DNA from 2 places in the Priestia sp. RMT2NF4 genome. Region 2 is predicted to be linked to the other one. Evidence: predicted binding sites of a transcription regulator. Region 2 holds the regulator's gene; the other holds the start of a gene.
What was found. The regulator LexA, encoded in region 2, represses DNA repair genes until DNA is damaged. The targets are predictions, from matches to a motif close to CGAACATATGTTCG.

Region 1: a site for LexA is predicted at 2,212-2,225, ahead of uvrB (excinuclease ABC subunit UvrB). Genes of this name have one in related genera too.

Annotation. Positions count from the first base shown of each region.
Region 1 covers NZ_JBLQZO010000005.1:222,271-229,458, reverse strand. The annotation lists gene uvrA (excinuclease ABC subunit UvrA) at 1-158, opposite strand, end outside; gene uvrB (excinuclease ABC subunit UvrB) at 165-2,144, opposite strand; gene ACMX9J_RS20545 (sigma-54 interaction domain-containing protein) at 2,480-4,141, shown strand; gene ACMX9J_RS20540 (proline dehydrogenase family protein) at 4,206-5,120, opposite strand; gene ACMX9J_RS20535 (DUF2198 family protein) at 5,436-5,666, opposite strand; gene ACMX9J_RS20530 (PDZ domain-containing protein) at 5,687-6,877, opposite strand; gene ACMX9J_RS20525 (S41 family peptidase) at 7,040-7,188, opposite strand, start outside.
Region 2 covers NZ_JBLQZO010000002.1:425,500-432,687, reverse strand. The annotation lists gene ACMX9J_RS11430 (cation diffusion facilitator family transporter) at 1-362, shown strand, start outside; gene ACMX9J_RS11425 (glycosyltransferase family 2 protein) at 402-1,379, opposite strand; gene ACMX9J_RS11420 (GtrA family protein) at 1,376-1,768, opposite strand; gene ACMX9J_RS11415 (ArnT family glycosyltransferase) at 1,789-3,294, opposite strand; gene ACMX9J_RS11410 (hypothetical protein) at 3,577-3,777, shown strand; gene ACMX9J_RS11405 (hypothetical protein) at 3,845-5,290, opposite strand; gene lexA (transcriptional repressor LexA) at 5,500-6,117, opposite strand; gene yneA (cell division suppressor protein YneA) at 6,264-6,593, shown strand; gene ACMX9J_RS11390 (recombinase family protein) at 6,647-7,188, shown strand, end outside.

The DNA.
Region 1 (7,188 bases), on a different contig from region 2:
CTTTGTCCTTCAGCATAGATTGTATCGAAAGCTAAAGAAGATTTACCAGAACCTGACAACCCTGTTAATACCACTAATTTGTCTCGCGGGATTTCAATATCGATATTTTTCAAATTGTGGGCTCGTGCACCTTTTACCACGATTTTTTCCATCGCCATGTTTTATCACCCTTCCGCTTTTAATTCTAGAATCAAGTCACGAAGCTCAGCTGCGCGTTCAAAGTTAAGCGCTTTGGCTGCTTCTTTCATTTCTTGTTCCATTTCTTCTACGAGCTTTGCTTTTTCTTTTTTATTGAGTTTATCAAATGCCGGTGCTTCTTCATACGTTTCTGTATCTTCTGCTACTACTGTTGCACGAATTGAGCCTCGAACTTCTTTTTGAATCGTTGTCGGTGTAATACCATGCTCTTCGTTGTAAGCTTCTTGAATACTTCTACGACGCTTGGTCTCATTGATAGCAATGTCCATGGAGTTTGTGATGCGATCTGCATACATAATGACATGTCCATTAGCATTTCGCGCAGCACGTCCAATGGTTTGAATAAGCGATCGTTCTGAACGCAAGAATCCTTCTTTGTCCGCATCTAATATGGTTACTAACGAAACTTCTGGAATATCTAAACCTTCACGAAGTAAGTTAATCCCTATGAGCACATCATATTTTCCAAGCCGCAGCTCTCGGATAATTTCAATACGCTCGAGCGTCTTCACCTCAGAGTGAAGATATTGAACTTTAATGCCAATTTCTTTTAAGTAGTTCGTTAAATCCTCAGACATTTTCTTTGTTAACGTCGTGACGAGCACTCGTTCATTTCGCTTAATCCGGTCGTGAATTTCTCCAATTAAATCATCAATCTGCCCTTCAATTGGTCGAACTTCAATATTTGGATCTAATAATCCCGTTGGACGGATAATTTGTTCAATCACCTCAGGCGCCTTCTCAAGTTCGTAAGGACCTGGTGTTGCTGAAACATGGACGATTTGTTTAATATGCTGTTCAAATTCATCAAATTTAAGCGGACGGTTATCTAATGCAGACGGCAAGCGGAAACCATGGTCCACCAACACTTGTTTACGCGCTTGGTCTCCATTATACATTCCTCTAACTTGAGGAATGGTAACGTGGGATTCATCCACCACAAGAAGGAAATCTTCCGGGAAGAAATCCAGCAGTGTATAAGGTGTAGAACCAGCCGGACGAAGCGTTAAATGACGAGAGTAATTCTCGATTCCTGAACAAAATCCCATTTCTCTCATCATTTCTAGGTCGTAGCGAGTGCGCTGCTCCAAGCGCTGCGCTTCTAAAAGCTTTCCTGCTTCTTTTAACTTCTCTAGCTGTTCTTCTAGTTCTTTTTCAATGTTTTGAATGGCCACACGCATTTTTTCTTCCCTCGTGACGAAGTGAGATGCCGGGAAGATAGCCACGTGTTCACGATCTCCAATAATTTCTCCTGTTAAGGCGTCGACTTCGCGAATGCGGTCAATTTCATCCCCGAAAAATTCCACGCGAATACAGTGTTCATCTCGAGACACAGGAAAAATCTCAACAACATCACCGCGAACGCGGAACGTTCCGCGCTTGAAGTCAATATCGTTTCTTTCGTACTGTACATCCACTAGCGTACGAAGCAGCTGATTGCGTTCTTTTTCCATTCCTACTCGAAGAGATACTACCATTTCTTTGTATTCTTCCGGAGACCCTAATCCATAAATACAGGATACGCTGGCAATAATAATGACATCTTTTCGTTCAAAAAGAGCAGAAGTTGCCGAGTGACGAAGTTTATCAATCTCGTCATTAATGCTTGCATCTTTTTCAATAAATGTATCTGTTTGAGGTACATAAGCTTCAGGCTGATAGTAATCATAGTAACTGACAAAGTATTCGACTGCATTATTAGGAAAAAACTCTTTAAACTCACTGTACAATTGACCAGCAAGCGTTTTGTTATGAGCCATAATTAATGTCGGCTTATTTATTTCCTTAATAACATTAGACATAGTGAAGGTTTTTCCCGTTCCTGTAGCACCTAATAATACTTGATGCTGCTTACCTTCTTTAATTCCTTTCACAATCTTTTCAATTGCCTTTGGCTGATCACCTTGCGGTTGATATGGGGATACTAATTCAAACTGATCTTTCAAATGAAGGCCTCCGTTTCTATTTTCTTGTTTTATCTATTTTTATTACGATATGTAAAAACCGAAAACACGAACTGATATTCGTATTTTATCACTTTATACTCATAAATGAAACTAATGAGTATTAATCTTATATAGTGTTTGTTTGTTTTGATTTTTTACCCTGTTACTTTATTACCCACTAAATTCTTATACTACCCTTTTCGAGGGGAATACAACTCTTTAGATGAAAGCAATAAAAGAAAGTAAGCTGCCTAATTGTTTGAAAAAGATAGGCTTTTGCGCCAATTTCTAAATTATGATACAGTATAAAAAATATGTACTGAGAGGGGTTTAGTATGGCAAGCGTTGATCAAGTTCTTATAAATAACTCCTTTATAACAGTTGAAGAATCAACTTCTTTAGCTAAAGTGAAATCTGAACTTTCCAACTATGATTTCGTTGTAGTCACAGCAAGTACCTTTTATGTAATACAAAAAGATGAACGATACCTTTTAACAGGTCATGACGAGGCATCGTCCATTAAAAAAGTAATAGCGGACACAAATTGGCCTTCATCTTCTACTTCTACGTTAGCCAATTTACAAGCCAACACAAACTGGAATAGACCAGTCCTCATTCAAGCAGAAAACCAAGAAACCACAATAGGACTTGTAACACCTTCACAGTGGATTACACATTTGCATAGCCAAAATGAGATATTAGCTTCCTATTTTGATACATTGGCAGAAACCATTAATGATGCAGTGACAGCGGTCGATCATGAAGGAAATGTAATCTTGTGGAATACTGCTGCGGAACATACGTATAAGATTCAGAGAGATAATATTATTGGTAGAAAAATCGGAGAGCATTTTAAAGATGAATCCATCATTCTACATACGATTCTAAATGAAGGGCGTCCTGTGCGCGGAACGTATCATCGTCCTAATGAACAAACTCACGTGCTCATCAATGCATCTCCTATTATAAGAAACAACCGAGTCATAGGTGGAGTCGCAACCGAACATGACATTACCAATATTGTAAGACTAAATGAAGAAATTGATGTATCTCTTCTCATTCCGAAAGATAATCCATTTTCTTCTTTTGCGGGTATCAGTCCTGAAATTAAGCAAGCCGTTGACATTGCCAAAAAAGTGGCATCTACAGATATGCCTATTTTATTAACAGGAGAACCTGGTTCTGGGAAAGAAATGCTGGCTCAGGCCATCCACTACGGGGGATCCAAACATAAAGAACCTTTTTTATCTTTAAATTGCGCCACTATTCCATCTGGACTTCTGGAAATTAAACTCTTTGGTCATCAAAAAGACGTCTTTTCAGAAGATCCAACGACCATTGCAGGAAAACTGGAGCAGGCTCATAACGGGACGTTATTTATTGAAGAAATTGATAAAATGCCTCTTGAAATTCAAGTTAAGTTTCTCCGTTACTTGGAAGAACGAGCCTTTTATCACGTTGGAGGCACGGAAGAAATTCAAGTCCAAACCCGAATTGTAGCCTCTACTACGACGCCTTTGGAAGAGTTGCTAAAAGCCGGTGAATTCCATGAAAATCTTTACTATTTGCTGACCGTCATTAATATTATCATTCCGCCGCTTCGAGACCATAAAGAAGACATTGAAGCATTAACGCAGCAATTTGTACAGGAATTTAGTAAAAAGTATAAAAAGAAGGCTCCTTTCATCAGCTCTGAAGTTCTCGAAGCCTTTATGCAATACGATTGGCCAGGAAATATTCGCGAGCTGAGAAATACGATTGAACGAATGATTTTTCTTAGTGATCAGTCGTTGATTACCCTTACGCACCTTCCTGACAATCTGAAGGATGCCAGTTCTTTCACAGAAGTTCAAAAAGAAGAAGATTCTCTCCAAGAAGCTAGGCTAATAGAAGAGACTCTTCAAAAAACCTATGGAAACAAAAGTGCAGCAGCAGATCTGCTTGGCATTTCGCGCGGCACCCTTTATAACAAAATCAAAGAATACGGATTAAACTAATTAAAAAATTCGACACGAAGCTCAGGATACTTGTGTCGAATTTTTTATGTTTCTTGGACTGAACTTATTTGGAGAAATTTTTTAATACGAACCATACGTTGGCGGGGCGTTCGGCTAGGCGTCTCATGAAATACCCAAACCAATCAATTCCGTAAGGAACATAAACCCTGACTTTATATCCTTCTTTGACCAGACGATCCTGTAGCTCTACGCAAATTCCATAAAGCATTTGGAACTCAAACTGATCATTTGAAATGCCGTTTTCTCTTACTAATCGTTTTGTATACTGAATCATTTCCTCATCATGACTTGCTACAGCTGTATAGTGTCCATTTAATAAATGCATTTTAATGATTTTTTTATAGTTTTCATCTACGTCTTTCTTTTCCGGAAACGATACTTCTGGCGATTCTTTGTAAGCTCCTTTTACCAGACGTAAATTGGCTTGATATTGATGTAAGTCATTCATATCTTGTTCTGTACGATAAAGATACGCTTGAATCACAATTCCAATATTATCAAATTCTTTGCGTAATTCTTTATACATATCAAGGGAGATTTGGCAGTGCAAGTAGTCTTCCATATCAATTCGAACAAAAATATCATTCACTCTGGCTGTGTGTAGAATTCTGCGCATATTTTCCATACAAAGCTCTTTGCTAATATCCAATCCTAAAGAAGTCATCTTTAATGATAAATTTGATTGAACGCCCGATGCTGCAATGGCTTCTAGTGTCTGAATGCACATGGCCGTAGATAACCTAGCTTCCTCTTCTGTAAAAACAAATTCGCCTAAATGATCGAGTGTCACAACTTTCCCACCATTGTTAAGCTCCTTGGATGTTTGAATTGCTGATTCAATTGAGTCTCCAGCAACAAAACGAGCTGCCCCCATCCGCAATCCATACTTTTTAGCTAATTTATTCATTGAATGATTTTTGCCAAGCGACTGAAACATCGTTCTCATTAACACTTCCATCGATACTAAACCTCCTTCTATTTTTAAAAATCAAAATAAATATAATTTTCAGATTAATTTCTTTATTTTTCTATACCCCAACTACATATTTGTACACACATTTAAAATAATTTACACAAAATTGTTTAAGTTATTTTATTTACAAACATATTTGTATAATTAATTTAATTATACTTATTTATCGATGGAACCGTAACAACAGTGTTATGAGTTCTAACTCGTTTTTCGACATAAAAAAGCTCTCCACATTTCGTAGAGAGCTTTTGCGTACGTTTTGATAATAGGACGATTCACTTATCATCAAAGCAACAATCTTTATTTTCCAGCTGCTAGCATGCCTTTTGCATATATAAAACCAATGGCTGCTGAAAGTAAATCTATTAAAATAATAAGCGGATAATCTGCGTACCCTTTATATACAGAAACAGCTATCAACAAAAGCGTCAGCGCTGTGGCAACATATAGGTTATATGTTACTCTAGCAAACAGAACAAGCAATATGGCGGGTAGAAAAACTGCGGCAATCGTTTTGACTTCCACAAACATTTCTCCTTTTTATCCGTCTTTTAACCAGCTTGTGAATTACGTTTTGTATAATTGTGTACAAACAAAATACCTAGTTCATGATGTTCGTTGTCATACAATGCTCGCTGAGTAAAGCGAACTTCTCCATTTTCGTCAATAACTTCTAGCTTACAAAAAGCACGGTTATTCACTTGTAATGCTTCATAAAATTTATGGACTTCAGATATAGCGATTCCATTTACTTTAATAATCACTTCTCCTACTTTCAAACCCATTTTCTCTGCCGGAGAATGAGGGATGATTCCTAACACAACCAAACCTTGTGTACGCTTAGTAAATAGTGCGGGCGCTTTTTCATCGCTTCGACGCTGCTGCAAACGAATCCACTCTCTTCCTATGATCGCTAGAATAACAACAGCGACAGCGGCAGGAGGATAAAAAATAGCAGCAATTGTAATAATCGTTAATCCCACGCCTAATGCTAATACACGCTTACCGGTAAATTCAATAGATTTAAACGGAACCATACTTTGAATTCGCTGATAAAAACCGATAGCAAAAGGAACAAAAAACAGGCTAAATGATGTTCCGTCAATAGATAACACAGGCCACCATGGAAACACAGACGTAATGGCGCTGCCTGGAATTAAGACAAAAAGCGGAACAACCCATAATTTTTGAGAATAATGAGCCCCAATTTCCTGCCCTCTTTTACTTTTCACAATGGCTGGAGACGTACCTTTTGCTCCAAACTTCCAAATTAAATATCCTTCTGCTAATACAAGCAGCGACATTAAAATAGTAAGAGAAGGTAAATCTGCGTTATGAGCTTGCACAGACCACGTTTGAATAAATCCTTCACCGAAACCAGCTGCAGGAATAAGCAAGGTCGCAAGCACAGCCAGTCCTACCGTATAAGAAGGAGAAAGCCATTTAAACGTCCACGGGCCGCTTATGATAAAAGTTAAAACAGCTACAAGTACAATCGTTCCTATAGATACATAGACACCTAGCAACACGGTAACAACGGATAAAATCAAACCAATAATGATACCTGGAAAAAATAAATATTTTGCTTCTAAAATAAAATCAAACACGCGAACATGAAAATTCTGACGCTCTCTCTTGACGCGAGAAAGACCTACAAAAAACGAGACGAGCAGAAATAAATAAGTTAACGGGTGCAAAAATAAACGCCCGATACCTTTTAAAAGCTCTAATGCAAAATCCATTTTTTCACCACCTGTATTTTTCACATTTTTATTACAACATTTACGATTGATTGTTATGTATCATAGGCTTCTTTATTTTATCAAAATGCATCACTAACCGACAATGTTGTTTTTACTAAAAAAGTTCCGTGCTTTGGAAAAGCACGGAACTTTTTCTACTTCTTATTGACTAGCTAGCTTTAAAGCCGTTTGAAGCTGACGATCTTCATCTTTGGATTTAATTTTTTCTAATAGTTTTGTTTGTAAAAGCGCTGCTGTATCTTCATCAATTTCACCTGTAGCTTTTTGCTTATTGGCTTTTTGGAATGCAG
Region 2 (7,188 bases):
CTATGCTAATTGGTCTTATGATGTTTTTTGTAGTAGGACGAGTATTTTTAGATAACGCTGCTGGAGCGCTTGGTGAAGCAGATAAAGAAATGGAAATGAAAATTGGCGCTATTGTTATGCAAGATGTACAAGTGCGTGATATTCAAACGTTAATGGTGATGAAAGAAGGAGAAGAGCTTCACGTTGAATTAAAAGTAGAAATTGATCCTTCTTTAACAGTAGCAGAAGCGGATGATATTAAAGATCGTCTCGAAAATCGTATTTTACAGGAAAAAGGAATAACGGATGTCATTATTGAATTTGATGAAGATGATGGAATTCCTGACTGGGTGACAAGCGATTTACAGCTTCAAAAAGAATAAAAAACAAGGAAGAAAACAGTTGTTTTCTTCCTTGTTTTTTTAGCTATATACTTTTTCACGCACGTTTTGAGAATCTGTTGAAGCCGCAGAAAAGTTAATAGTTTCACGTACAACGTAAATAGGTCTATTTTTACTTTCATCGTAAATTCTTGCGATGTATTGTCCCACTAGACCTAAACCAAGTAGCTGAATACCGCTAAAGAAAGTGATAGCTACCATAATCGAAGTCCAGCCAGGCTGAATATTTTCACCTATCAGCCAAACAACAATCGAATAACTTAAAACGAGAAGTGATACAAAAACTGATAACAAGCCAATAACCATTACTAAACGTAAAGGTTTCGTTGAAAACCCAATAATTCCATCTGAAGCAAACTTGATCATCTTTTTTAAAGGATATTTTGTTTCACCAGCAAAACGCTCATCGCGCTCATATTCTACATATGTTTGCCTGAAGCCGATCCAAGACATCATTCCTCTTACGAAACGATTGCGTTCAGTCATTTTTTTGAATACGTCCGCAACTTTTCGGTCGATAATACGAAAATCTCCCGTGTCTTTTGGGATTTCAATATCGGACATATAATTTAAAAAGCGATAAAAATACTTAGCCGTTGTCAATTTAAAAAAGGTCTCTCCGCTTCGCTTCTTGCGCTTTGCGTATACAATTTCATAGCCTTGCTGCCATTTAGCAATTAATTCAGGAATCATTTCAGGCGGATCCTGTAAGTCAGCATCAATAATTACGATAGCATCACCTTGAGCATAGTCAATACCTGCTGTGACGGCAGTTTGGTGCCCGAAATTACGGGCAAAATCAATAATTTTTACGTTAGAATCCATAGCTGCTACGTCCTTTAAGATTTCAATTGTTCGGTCTGTACTGCCGTCATTGACGAAAATGAATTCATAGTTAATGTGATTTTCATGCATGACGGAAAGCAAGCGATTATAGCATTCATTAGCTACTTCTTCTTCAAAATACATAGGTACCACGATTGAAATTAGTTCTTTCATGCTTTACCTCCTATCGAGTGATTGTTTGTGTGCTTAAACGTCCATATTTTATTAAGAAAAAAATTAAAAAACATTCCTATACAAGTAGACAACAGTTGTCCAATTATCGGATTAGCAGGTGTATAGTGTACAAGAAGGAATAAGCAAGATGTATTAATTGCTAAAGTAATAAGGTTTACGATGAAAAATTGAGCTAACATCCATTTATGTACAGTTGCTTGAAACACCCACGATTTGTTCCAATAGTAGCTGTTTATGACGCCAATGAAATAGGATAGTACGTTAGCCAATATATAATTCATATCAAAATGAATGAGTGCTAAGTAACTGATAATAGTGAGCAGGGTATTCATTATACCTACGAATCCGAATTTCAGGAATTTTATCACGGTTGCATAATCCCTTCCATTTAATTTATCTCTTCACATTTTGCCTGTGGCTTATTTTTAGTAAACCGTACTAGTAAATAAGATAGAATCACTGAAATACCAAACCCTTCGAGCAGCATAAAGCTTGGAAAAATAAAGAATCGATAGCGAGTTTGAATTTCAATAAGCAAGTGAATAAGAACGTATCCTATGATTAGTAATAAAAACAGTGTATACGGATATTTATCCTGCTTTTTCAGGAATAAACATATAAGTCCAATAATGGAAAGAATAGTAGTTGAAACGTAAATGATTCTTTCATAAATTTGAGCAGCACTAATTAATTTCTCTTTATTAAAAGGTACATCTTCTTGAGGAGTTAATGAAATACTCCAAAATGTAGATGCATCCGTTCCTCCCCACATATTCAGGAATTTAATGTGAAAGAGATCTAAAAGCTGCTCTTTATCTGCTACACGCTCTTTAATTACTTCTTTTTCTGCTTCAGCTCGTTTTTCTCCAATTGGCATACCCATAAAACGACTAGCATCCTCTGAAGAATAAGAACCGCTTGTTTCATAATTAAAGCCAATAACGAATTTCCATAAAGGATCTCTGTTACTTAAAGGATATTTAGAAATACCGCTCGCTACAAAAGAGTAGTTGATCAGCGCATTTGCAATAAAAAAAGTAGCCAGTACGCCTACGAGGTTTTTTCCTATTTTCTTTCGACGAGTTTTTAACTCAGCAGCATCCTTCGCTTTAATGTAAGGTTGAAGAATTTGCAAGATGAAATAAATGAAAACAGCAACGATAATAATGGGTCCCAGAGGGCGCATTAAATTTCCTAACGACAATAGAAGACCAATATAAAGCCAGCTAAACTTGTTATGAGCAAATCTTTTTATAATAAGGTAAAAAGCTGCATAAAATAAAAAAGTAGCTAAATGCTGATTGGTTAACACTGAGCTGTAGAGAATGTTCGGAATGTAGAACGCATATAGGAAAGCTGCCATTCTCCCAGCAAGTTCGTTAAATACTTTAGCGCCAATTAGATAAATAAAAATAACGGTTCCAGTAGAATAAAAAATATTTAACAATTTTAATGTGAAAATGCTATCTCCAAAACAGCGAATAACAATAGATTCATAGAATGAAAAGCCTAGCTGATATACCCATGTAGTGAAATAAACGCTTTGGTTAAATTCATAATTTCCTTTTGCGATATTACGTGCGGCATCTAACATGACAAGAAAGTCAGATTTTACAGGTGTTTGAACAGAAAGCATCCATGCTAATCGAACACCTAAGGTCAAAACAATCAGTGAAATAAAAAAAACAGTTTTGTTCATGTATCTACTTGCAATAGCTATTAGAAAAATGACAAGGAAAGTGATACATATTCCTTCAATAATAAATGAATTACTTAAAGCCAAGCCTTTTAAGTCCAATGAATTTGTCATCGCACTATAACTGCCCCATAGAGACCATGTAAGAATCATGACACATAAAAGAATCAGGCTTTTGGATAAAAATGAGTTAAGCATATTACCTCCTGCAAATTATTTCAAAGATAAGGTACAAAATTCCTACCCTATGATACCATATTTTATTATTTTGTATATATTTTTCTTATAGAGTATAATGTTAGATTGTTCTGAAATTACAACAGCGGCACAACGTGTAATAAAAGGTTCAGTGGAGTAGGCAGTGATTTAGTAATAGATAAAAGAGGTTGGGAAAAAAGGATTTTAGTCGAAGCGAAAAACGAACCATTAATCATCATGTTTGATTAGGGGTTCGTTTTTTATGGTGCACGTAGGTTTCATTTGTTTAGTTCTTTCCAGCAGTTGATTGGAGGGCAAGACGAAGACTCCTGCGGGAAAAGCGGAAGGGGTGAGACCCTGCAGGAGCGCAAGCGACGAGGAGGCTCACCGGTCGCCCGCGGAAAGCGAAGTCTTGCACGGAAATCAACAGAGGTGTCACAAGCAATCCCTGCTAGCTTATTTATTTCATTTGTTTCCCTTTAGACTTGCTTAATTTAGTTATGTCTCAATCTCTTCTTTTTTATAATGTATTTTCTGATGCGAACAGCTTTTATGTTTTAAATCGATCTTTTAATAAATTCCATAGGGAACTCACTCCGAGACTAATGCTGATCAGAATTCCTGATAAAGCTACTATTAAAGCGATATATTCAAAGATAGAAAACTGCTTCATACTATCCCAATTGATGTTTCCCTTTAGCTTGCTAATAACTAAATTCATTCCGTAAATACCGGAAAGAACGGTATAAATCGTTAAAATTAATAATAAGTAATTGTGACGCTTGGCCGCGATTTTCTCTTGATTTTGATACAAAGTACCAAGGGTTTCTTTGACTTCTTGATAAAGAGAATTGATGTGGAAGATTTTTTTAAAGAGCTCAGAAAACTCTTGACCTTCCGTGCGAGAGCTAATTTCTAAAAATAAATATTTACCTGAAAATACAGTAATAGAGCGAATTAGTCGCTCGATGCCCTCTGAATTTTTATGAAACGTGAGCTGAGAATACTCATAGGATAGTTTTAGCAACACGATTTTATAGAAAAAATGCAAAAATAAATTATAGTAATGCTGGCCAAATAGATGATTCATCAAAAGCTGATCCGTTTTAGAGTCTGTCGATTTAGAAATACACGAAAACACATGGTCTGTTATAACGTAATAGGTTTCAGGAGCCCATCTGGAATACACGTGTTTGGTATTATACGTTTTAATATACTCATGGTTGTGTGCAGAGATAAACGGTTTCCCGTCAGGCGTATAGCTATTTAGCTGCCCAGTACGAAATAAAGTTGTGGAGTTAATCTCTTGCTCTTGATTTACCGTTACATAACTTAATACAAACATCCGTTCATCGATAAAATAAGGAAGACTCCCGACGTGCTGTTCACGCGTCGCTTCTTTTTTGATGTGTTCGTTCAAAAATGGCGCGAGCTGTGAAAAAATATAATCCTGTACTTTGCTATAGCGATGATGTTCATAGGTAATGGTGGATCCATGCTCTTCAGCAAGCTTCGGTTCTAATACACGAAAATGATTCATGAATTCTAAAATGTCATCATAGGTGTAATGATTATGACTCATCTCAGTGCGAATGGTCATGACGCCAATTTCAAAAGGACATAAAAAAACATCCACAGACAGCACGTTGCTAGACACGGTGGTGGAGGAAGTTTGTAGCGTAACGGTATGGTCTATTTTTTTTGAAAATCGAAGCAAGCCTTCTTTTTCGCACGAATCAGGAAATAGAATACATTCAATGTAAGGAAGAAAATATTGATCCAAGCTATCATGAGATACGTAATACTGTTCTCCGTAGTATTCTTTTTCTACATGTTTGTTTTGAATGGAAAAAAACTCAAACATATTTGCTTCTAGTGCATGAACAAGCTGCTCTTTATTTTTTCGATCAAAGGAAAAAGGAAAAAGAAACATGTTCATTGCTTTGGTAGGCATAATAGTTTGAAATGCTTCTGTTTTCCTTGGTGTATTGGTCATAAACTACATCCTTCTTATAGTCGGTTGTATTTTTTTTGAGAGTCGAAAAAATGCAGACAGAAAGTAAAAGGTAAAACAGGCTTTATAAAAACCGCTCTACCTGCCTGTAATGATTCGACGTATCATTTATAATATGCCAATTTTTTTAGAAAACAAACGTAAAAAACCAACTAACATCATGATTAGTTGGTTTTACATACAGTGTGTGATTAGTGAATCGTGCGATATACACCAGTGACTTTTCCTAAAATCGTTACGTGGCGAAGAATAATAGGCGCCATCGTTGAATTTTCAGGCTGTAAACGAACGAAATTTTCTTCTTTAAAGAAACGTTTTACCGTTGCTTCGTTGTCTTCGGTCATAGCGACCACAATATCTCCGTTATTAGCAGTTTGCTGCTGACGTACGATTACCATATCGCCATCTAGAATACCTGCTTCAATCATACTTTCTCCCATAATTTCAAGCATAAATACATGATCATCTGGAGAAACGAATTTATCTGGAAGAGGGAAATATTCTTCCACATTTTCAACGGCTGTTATAGGAAGACCCGCTGTTACTTTACCGATAACAGGAACATTAATGACATTGCTTTTAGGGATGTTTACTTCGTCTAGTTGAAGAACTTCGATTGCTCTTGGTTTTGTTGGATCTCTGCGAATTAACCCTTTACTTTCTAAACGAGCTAAATGCCCGTGTACAGTGGAGCTAGAGGCTAATCCCACCGCTTCCCCAATCTCACGAACAGAAGGCGGATAACCTTTTAATTTTACTTCGTGCTTAATAAAATCTAGTATGTCTTGTTGACGTTTTGATAGCTTCATATTTTTCACCTCGATTTTAGCTATTCTTTAGGTGAATTATACCACGTGATGTGTCAATATACAAACATAAGTTCGAAGAATTCCATTGACAGAAACAAATGTTCTCAATAAAATAAGAACATATATTCTGATAGGGGGATCATAATATGCACCAATTCTTACATTCTATGAAACATTACGCTATTTTTTTTGCAGTTATCGCTGCACTTACATATGTATTGACGCTGGTTTTAGGAGCGGATAAAGTAGATTTAGACAAATATTCAACGGTTACTATTACAAAAGGAGATACGCTTTGGGACTTGTCCAACAAGTATCATAATCACCATCATTTGACCACCAATGAATTTGTCAAATGGGTTGAAGACGTCAATGATCTAAACTCAGACACTGCCCAGTCTTTATCTCCTGGAGATAAATTATATATTCCTGTTTTAAAAAAAGAGTTACATAATCAAGTGGCAATTGAACAGTAGTGTGTAACGGCCGTTCCTGAATATTGTTAGAAGCCGAAAAGGTCGTGATAAAAGTGGACGCCATTATTTATTGCCGTGTAAGTACGGATAAAAAAACCCAAGAAACATCTTTACAGCGCCAGCAAGAAGAATTAAAAAAGCTTGCTGATCTTCACCATCTAAACGTAAAAAAAGTCGTAATGGAAAAAGCAAGCGGATATGACGTAGACAGAGAGGGTATATTGGATGTTCTTCATACAATGAAAGAAGAAAAAATATCTGTGCTGCTCATTCAAGACGAAACGCGATTAGGCAGAGGAAATGCCCGAATCGCGCTTCTTCATGCTTTTCATAAAGAAAATGCTACGATCTATACGATTAGTCATCAAGGTCAGCTTCAGCTTTCAGAATCTGATTCGATGGTGTTAGATATTATTAGCTTAGTGGAAGAGCATCAGCGGAAATTACATAACGCTAAAATTAAAAGAGGAATGAAAAGAGCCGTAGAAAACGGTTATCGTCCGCAGCAAAATTTAAAAAATCAAGGAGTTAACTCAGGAAGAGAAAAAAAAGAAGCGCCGATTGAAGAAATTGTCCGCCTTCGTCATAACGGCTT